Regions from separate parts of the Pseudoalteromonas sp. P1-30 genome, predicted to be linked through region 1. Evidence: predicted binding sites of a transcription regulator. Region 1 holds the regulator's gene; the other holds the start of a gene.
The links. Region 1 encodes MetJ, which represses methionine synthesis genes. Its sites were predicted from a motif close to TAGACGTCTAGACGTCTA; they were not measured.
Positions count from the first base shown of each region.

Region 2: a site for MetJ is predicted at 2,965-2,982, ahead of metA (homoserine O-succinyltransferase). Genes of this name have one in related genera too.

Region 1 covers NZ_LKBC01000004.1:140,148-144,277, reverse strand. The annotation lists gene rpmE (50S ribosomal protein L31) at 178-393, shown strand; gene AN395_RS10125 (malic enzyme-like NAD(P)-binding protein) at 914-2,155, shown strand; gene metJ (met regulon transcriptional regulator MetJ) at 2,217-2,537, opposite strand; gene metB (cystathionine gamma-synthase) at 2,806-4,053, shown strand; gene metL (bifunctional aspartate kinase/homoserine dehydrogenase II) at 4,060-4,130, shown strand, end outside.
Region 2 covers NZ_LKBC01000007.1:136,159-140,288, reverse strand. The annotation lists gene metH (methionine synthase) at 1-869, opposite strand, end outside; gene AN395_RS12685 (homocysteine S-methyltransferase family protein) at 878-1,951, opposite strand; gene metA (homoserine O-succinyltransferase) at 1,941-2,888, opposite strand; gene ettA (energy-dependent translational throttle protein EttA) at 3,123-4,130, shown strand, end outside.

The sequences.
Region 1 (4,130 bases):
CCTACATACAAATGGATGCGGTAGCGCTGGTTGGTTACTTTTTTGGCAAAAAGCGTAATTAAAGCTTGTGCGGGGCAAGCTAGTTGGATAAAATCCGCGGCCTATAAATTTGTTTTAACGACGTATGGTGCCAGACTTCGGGTTTGGAGAGCGATGCGGCCTTAACTAGAGGTTCCTATGAAAGAAGGTATTCACCCTAAGTACGAAGCAATTTCTGCAACATGTTCATGCGGAAACAAATTCGAAACTCGTTCTACTCTTTGTAAAGACATTCACCTAGACGTATGTTCTGCGTGTCACCCGTTTTACACTGGTAAGCAAAAGATTTTAGACACTGGCGGCCGTGTTGATCGCTTCAACAAGCGCTTCGGTGCACTTAGCAGCAAGAAGTAATTATTGCTGTTTAGTAAAAAAAGCACCTTCGGGTGCTTTTTTTGTGCCTAAAATTCATCATTTTTACTAAAAAATCACCGATTGTTGCCGTACTACGTATGCATAACTATTTCCTGTTCTTATTCTGAATATGCATAAACCTTTGCAGACAAACTCACAATTCTTCTCTATATTTTTTATACGTTAATTTTTAACCAAGCTGCTAAAAGTGCTTATCGTGGCGATATTTGTTTTTAACGGTGATAAACGCGCCATATTGGTGCATTTTACTATTTTAATATTCTGCTATTTTAGAAAAATATTGGCAGGGCAAAATGAACCTCAAAAAGCACTTTTTGAATGAATTTTTATTTGTTTAATATTGATAACTTTTAGCGAAGTTGCTGATAAATCACTTAAAATTAACGGATATAGCATATAACAGGATAGACCTGATATTGCTTGGAATTTAAAAATAATAAGAGTATCTTAGCCCCATACTCCCTCTCACTTAACTTAAATTGCAGGATACCATCGCGTTATGTCAGATTTTCGTGAACAAGCATTACACTACCACTCTCACCCCGTTCCAGGCAAAATCAGCATTGAGCTAACAAAACCAGCCGAAACGGTGCAAGATTTAGCATTAGCATACAGCCCCGGTGTTGCAGAGCCTGTGCGCGAAATTGCAGCAGACCCAGCCAATGCATATAAATATACCGGTAAAGGTAATATGGTTGCGGTAATCAGTAATGGTACGGCAATTTTAGGTTTGGGTAATTTAGGGCCATTAGCCTCTAAACCTGTTATGGAAGGTAAGGCGCTTTTATTTAAACGTTTTGCTGGCCTAGATTCTATTGATATTGAAGTTAAGCATCGCACCACCGAAGACTTTATAAATACAGTGGCTAATATTGCCGACACGTTTGGTGGTATTAACTTAGAAGATATTAAAGCGCCAGAGTGTTTTGAAATTGAAAAAGCACTTATTGAGCGTTGCAGTATTCCGGTTTTTCATGATGACCAACACGGTACCGCTATTGTAACTGCGGCAGGTATGCTTAACGCCTTAGAAGTGCAGGGCAAATCAATAGAAGATGCCATTATTGTATGTTTAGGTGCAGGCGCAGCAGCGGTTGCTTGTATGGAGCTGTTAATTAAGTGTGGTGCACTGCGCGAACATATTTATATGCTAGACCGCAAAGGGGTTATTCATACTCGCCGCGATGACTTAAACGAATACAAACAGCTTTTTGCTAACAATACAGATAAGCGTACTCTACAAGATGTAATTGCTGATGCTGATGTGTTTGTAGGTGTATCGGGTCCTAACTTACTTGCACCTGAAGATCTAAAACTAATGGCCGATAAGCCAGTGGTGTTTGCATGTTCAAACCCAGATCCTGAAATTGCACCTGAGCTTGCGCACAGTGCACGTAAAGACTTAATTATGGCAACGGGGCGTTCTGATTTCCCTAACCAAGTTAATAATGTTTTATGTTTCCCGTTTATTTTCCGTGGTGCACTTGATGTACGTGCAAGCGCAATTAACGATGAAATGAAAATAGCCGCTGTTGAAGCTATTCGTCGCATTGCTAAAGAGCCAGTGCCTGAGCAAGTATTAAAAGCAGCGGGTGTAGAAAAGCTCGAATTTGGTGCAGACTACATTATTCCTAAACCTATGGACCCGCGTTTATTACCACGTATAGCCAAGGCGGTTGCTATTGCTGCTGTTGAATCGGGCGTGGCACAAATTGACTTACCGGAAAATTATATGGCGTAATATATAGCGCTTAAACAAAAAAACCTCAGCATGCTGAGGTTTTTTTGTTTAAAAAGACGTTTTATTCTTCGTCTAAAATAGGCACTTCTAAACCCATTTCTTGCATTATTTTTTTAACTTCTTCAGGTACTTTTTCTGCGTTATCTTTACGTAGGTCATCATCATTAGGTAATGGCTGGCCTGTAAAGGCATGCAAAAACGCTTCGCATAGTAACTCGCTGTTTGTTGCATGACGCAGGTTGTTTATTTGACGACGTGTACGCTCATCAGTTAATACTTTTAATACATTTAGCGGGATCGAAACGGTGATCTTTTTAACTTGCTCTGATTTTTTCCCGTGTTCTGCGTATGGGTGAATATACTCACCATTCCATTTAGCCATAAGATGTATCGTTGCCTCAGATTATTAATTTCTCACACGGCGTAAAAAGCGTGTAAATATGCGTGAAATTCTATCGTTTTAAAAAAGATAGTCAAATAATAGATAGCAATCTATCTTAATAAGCTGGCTGTAATAGTAAATACAGCCTCATTGAAGTTTTACACGTCTGTTATTTTTAGCCATCTAGAGCTTTAAATTCTTTGACTTATTATAATGGATAACTTACTCTTTTAGACGTCTAAACATCCAAATTAATCAGGTGACGAATATGAGCGAAAAAAACAAAGCAACCATTGCTGTACGAAATGGGGTTGATGCCGATAAACATCATGGCGCCGTTGTACCGCCAATTTATTTATCGACGACTTATTCGTTTGCCGATTTTGATACTAAGCGCGCATACGACTATGGACGCAGTGGTAATCCTAATCGCGATATTTTAGCTGACACTCTAGCAGAGCTTGAAGGTGGCGCACGCGGAATTATTACTGCTACGGGCATGGCAGCAGTGCACTTAGCCACACAGTTATTAAATAACGATGATACATTGGTTATTCCTCACGATTGTTATGGCGGCAGCTACCGTTTATTTACGTCTTTAGAAAAGCGCGGCTTGCTTAAACTTAAAGTACTTGATTTAACTAAACCAGAAAGCCTAGAACAAATTTTAACCATTAAACCTAAATTAATTTGGATAGAAACACCAAGTAACCCTGTGCTGCGCCTAACGGATATTAAAGCCGTGACGGATATAGCAAAACAGTGCGGTGCATTAGTGGCCGCCGATAACACCTTTTTATCACCGGCATTACAAAACCCAATTAAGTTTGGCGTAGACATTGTTGTGCACTCAACCACTAAATATATAAACGGCCATTCTGATGTTGTAGGCGGTGCAGTTGTTGCTGCAACACAAGAGCTTGGTGATGAGCTTGCTTGGTGGGCCAATAACATTGGTATTACCGGCGCACCATTTGATAGCTATTTAACGTTACGTGGTTTACGTACTTTAAATGTGCGTTTAAAGCAGCACCAAGAAAATGCCCTGGCAATTGCTAAATACCTAGAAAGCTCTGAGTATGTTAGCCAAGTTTACTACCCAGGCCTTGAATCGCATCCTCAACATGCGCTTGCTAAAGCCCAACAGCTTGGGTTTGGCGGTATGGTTAGTTTTGATATTAAAGGCGATGTGAATGATGCTGCGGCGTTTTTAACAAGCCTTAAAGAATTTAGCTTAGCAGAATCGTTAGGTGGGGTTGAGAGTTTAATTTGTCATCCTGCGACCATGACTCACGCAGGTATGGAAGCTCAAGCACGTTTAGAGGCGGGTGTGGGCGATACGCTAATTCGTATTTCGGTCGGTATTGAAGATGTAGAAGACCTACTGGCTGATTTCGAACGTGTATTTAACTTAGTTAAACCTGGTCAAAATAAAAATGTAGGGCGTGTTGGTAAAGCTGCAGGCAATGCCAATGGTGATGTAAAGCAGCAGGCTGCTCATCCAGCTTTGTGGTGATTGAGTATGGTAAAAAGTGTACATAAATTTGGCGGCTCGAGCTTAAGCTCGGGCGAGCGCTATCAAAGTGTGGCAAA
Region 2 (4,130 bases), on a different contig from region 1:
AACTTAGGGGCTATTTCTACTAAGCGCTCACCTGCACCTGGGTCGGTGTTAAGGATTACATCTTCTACGGCTTTGCGAAGTTCCTCGGGGATATCGTCGTAAACTGCAAGCTGGCCTGCGTTTACAATACCCATATCCATACCCGCTTTTATCGCGTGGTATAGAAACACCGAGTGAATCGCTTCACGTACGGGGTTATTACCCCTAAACGAAAACGAGACATTAGACACCCCGCCCGACACTTTACAGTGTGGTAAGTTTTGTTTAATTCGGCGTGTACCTTCAATAAATTCTACTGCGTAATTGTCGTGCTCTTCTATACCGGTGGCTACGGCAAATATATTAGGATCGAAAATAATATCTTCCGGCGGGAAGCCAATCTCTTCGACTAATATTTTGTAGCTGCGTTCACATATTTCGTATTTACGGTCTGCGGTGTCGGCTTGGCCGTCTGTATCAAACGCCATTACAACAGCGGCGGCGCCAAAACGTTTAATAATTTTAGCTTGGCGTTTAAACGGCTCTTCGCCCTCTTTAAGCGATATTGAGTTAACAATGGCCTTGCCTTGAATACATTTAAGCCCTGCTTCTATTACTTCCCATTTAGAGGAGTCGACCATAATGGGCACTTTAGAAATATCGGGCTCTGAGGCAATTAAGTTTAAAAACTTAACCATGGCCGCTTTTGAGTCCAACATGGCTTCGTCCATGTTTATATCAATAACTTGGGCGCCGTTTTCTACTTGCTCGCGGGCAACATTCAGGGCGGTCTCGTAATCTTCTTCCATGATTAAGCGTTTAAACATGGCAGAGCCGGTTACGTTGGTACGCTCGCCAACATTGGTAAATACTGCAATTTGCTGGGTCATGTTGGCTCCTAGTTTAAGTTACAGGCTTCAAGGCCTGATAAACGCATGCGAACATCAAGCTCTGGTAATGCGCGAGGTTTTACCCCTTCAAGCCCTTTGGCAAACGCACGAATATGCGCAGGCGTGGTACCACAGCAACCACCAACAATATTTATAAAGCCCGATTTGCCCCAATCTATAATCTCTTTCGCCATGTCCTCTGCTTCTAGGTCGTACTCACCAAACTCATTTGGTAAACCTGCATTTGGGTGTACTGAGGTAAAGGTTTCGCACACGCGCGAAAGCTCCTCTACGTATTGGCGAAGTAAGTCTGGCCCTAGGGCGCAGTTAAGGCCTATAGAAAGCGGCTTAATATGGCGAATAGAATTATAAAATGCTTCGGTTGTTTGCCCCGAAAGTGTACGCCCAGAGGCATCGGTAATTGTGCCTGAGATCATTACGGGTAATGTACGCCCTGCTTGCTCAAACGCTTCTTCTACTGCGAATGAGGCTGCTTTTGCATTTAGCGTGTCGAATATGGTTTCGATAAGTATTAAATCAGCGCCGCCTTCCATTAATGCAAGGGTAGACTCAACATAGGCAGTAACCAGCTTATCAAAGGTAATATTACGATAGCCTGGGTCGTTTACATCTGGCGAAATTGAGCAGGTTTTAGAGGTTGGCCCTAACACACCGGCTACGTAGCGTGGTTTTTCTGGAGTTTTAGCGGTGAATTCGTCACATATTGCGCGTGCGAGTTTGGCCGACTCTAGGTTTACTTCACGGCTTATGCTTGCCATGTCGTAATCTTCCATCGAAATGGTGGTTGAGTTAAAGGTATTGGTTTCAATAATGTCTGCACCGGCGGCTAAAAAGCTGCGATGTATATCGGTTATTAACTCAGGTTTTGTAAGGCTTAATAAATCGTTATTGCCTTTTATTAGCACGTGCCAGTCTTTAAAGCGCTCGCCTCGGTAGTCTTCTTCTTCAAGCTTGTGAGTTTGGATCATGGTGCCCATGGCGCCATCTAAAATTAAAATACGCTTTTTTAATGCAGCGCTTAATTCGCTGTGTTTATTATTGTTTTGCACGTTATTCGGCATAGTTGTTAGTCCTCACATCTTGGCTAACTAAATTAATATCATAAGGGGTCGTTTGGTACACGTAGTAATTTAACCAGTTCGAAAACAGCAAAAAAGCATGGCTTTGCCACGTTTTTGACGGCTTTTTGCTTGCATCGTTATCTGGAAAATAGTTTTCGGGTTTTGGCGCATCAGGACTTTTTTGTAAATCGCGCTCGTACTCTGCTTTTAATGTGTCGGCATCGTATTCTGGGTGGCCGGTTATAAACACTTGGCTGCCCGACTTATTTTTCATTAAGTAAGCGCCTACTTTTTCAGAGCCAGCCAGCACGACTATATCGTCGCAGGCATTTATTTTATTTATATCTATGTGGCCATAACGTGAGTGCGGCACTAAAAAGGTGTCGTCGAAGCCACGAGTAAGTGCCCCGTGATCAAAGTAACACTGGTGAGTAAACACGCCACATAGTTTATCTTCTTTTAAATCGCGTTTTAAATTGTAACGGTGATACAGCGCCGCATGCGCCGCCCAGCACGAAAACAGCGTAGAGGTAACGTGCTGCTCTGCCCAATCAATAATCACTTTTAGCTCATCCCAGTAGGCTACATCGTCGTATTCAAGGTGTGCGAGTGGCGCGCCGGTAACAATTAACGCATCGTAGTTATTGTCTTTCACTTCTGAAAAATAACGGTAAAAGGTATCTAGGTGCTCTTCTGAGTTGCTACTGCTACGGTGCGTATCTAGGCGCAGTAGCTCTACATTTACTTGTAAAGGAGAATTGGCAAGCAAACGAATAAACTGCACTTCGGTTTCTACTTTATTAGGCATTAAATTTAAAATAGCCAAACGCATAGGACGAATTTCTTGCGTTTTTGCGCGACTTTTTGGCATTACAAACACGTTTTCTTCACGTAAACGGGCAATAGCCGGTAGCTCGTCTTTCACTGTAATTGGCATATTTTTTACTCCTACTCATAAAAACCGAGAATTTATACGCTCTCATTATGAACAGTATGCTAAAAATATCAACCTCTAGATGTATAGATGTCTAAATGAAATTTATTCATGATTTTATACTTTATCAACCTGCAGCCATTAGCGCTTTAAAACCCGCCATTCGTTGACTGTTTCACCCGTGAGCCACTACAATACAACATTGAAATTTTTATTATTATTTGAAGGCTTTCCTCCATGGTTTTACCTGATAAGTTTATATTCTCGATGAGTCGAGTATCTAAAGTTGTGCCACCTAAGCGCACAATTTTAAAAGATATTTCGTTGCACTTTTTCCCTGGCGCTAAAATTGGTGTGCTAGGTTTAAATGGTGCTGGTAAATCTACATTACTTCGCATTATGGCCGGTGTTGACCAAGACTTTGAAGGTGAAGCTCGCCCTCAACCTGGTACTAAAATTGGTTACTTACCGCAAGAGCCAGTACTGGACGAAAGCAAAACAGTACGCGAAATAGTTGAAGAAGCTGTTGGCGAAGTAAAACATGCCCTTAATCGCCTTGACGAAGTGTACAACGAGTATGCAATGGAAGACGCTGACTTTGACGCCCTAGCAAAAGAGCAAGGCGAGCTTGAAGCAATCATTCAAGCGCACGATGGTCACAACATCGATAACGTTTTAGAACGCGCTGCTGATGCACTTCGTTTACCTGAGTGGGATGCTAAAATTGAGCACCTTTCAGGTGGTGAGCGCCGCCGTGTTGCTATTTGTCGTTTATTACTCGAAAAGCCAGATATGCTTATTCTCGATGAGCCTACTAACCACTTAGATGCTGAGTCGGTAGCTTGGCTTGAGCGCTTCTTACATGATTACGAAGGCACTGTTGTGGCGGTAACGCATGACCGTTACTTCCTTGATAATGTAGCTGGCTGGATACTAGAGCTTGACCGTGGTGAAGGTATTCCATGGGAAGGTAACTACTCTTCTTGGCTTGAGCAAAAAGATGCGCGCTTACAACAAGAGCAAAAATCTGAAAAAGCACGTCAAAAATCAATTGCTCAAGAACTTGAGTGGGTACGTTCAAACCCTAAAGGTCGTCAAGCTAAGTCTAAAGCGCGTATGGCGCAGTTTAGCGAGCTACAGCAGTCTGATTATCAAAAGCGTAACGAAACTAACGAGCTATTTATTCCACCTGGTCCGCGTTTAGGTGACCAAGTGCTTGAAGTTAATAATTTACGTAAGAGTTTT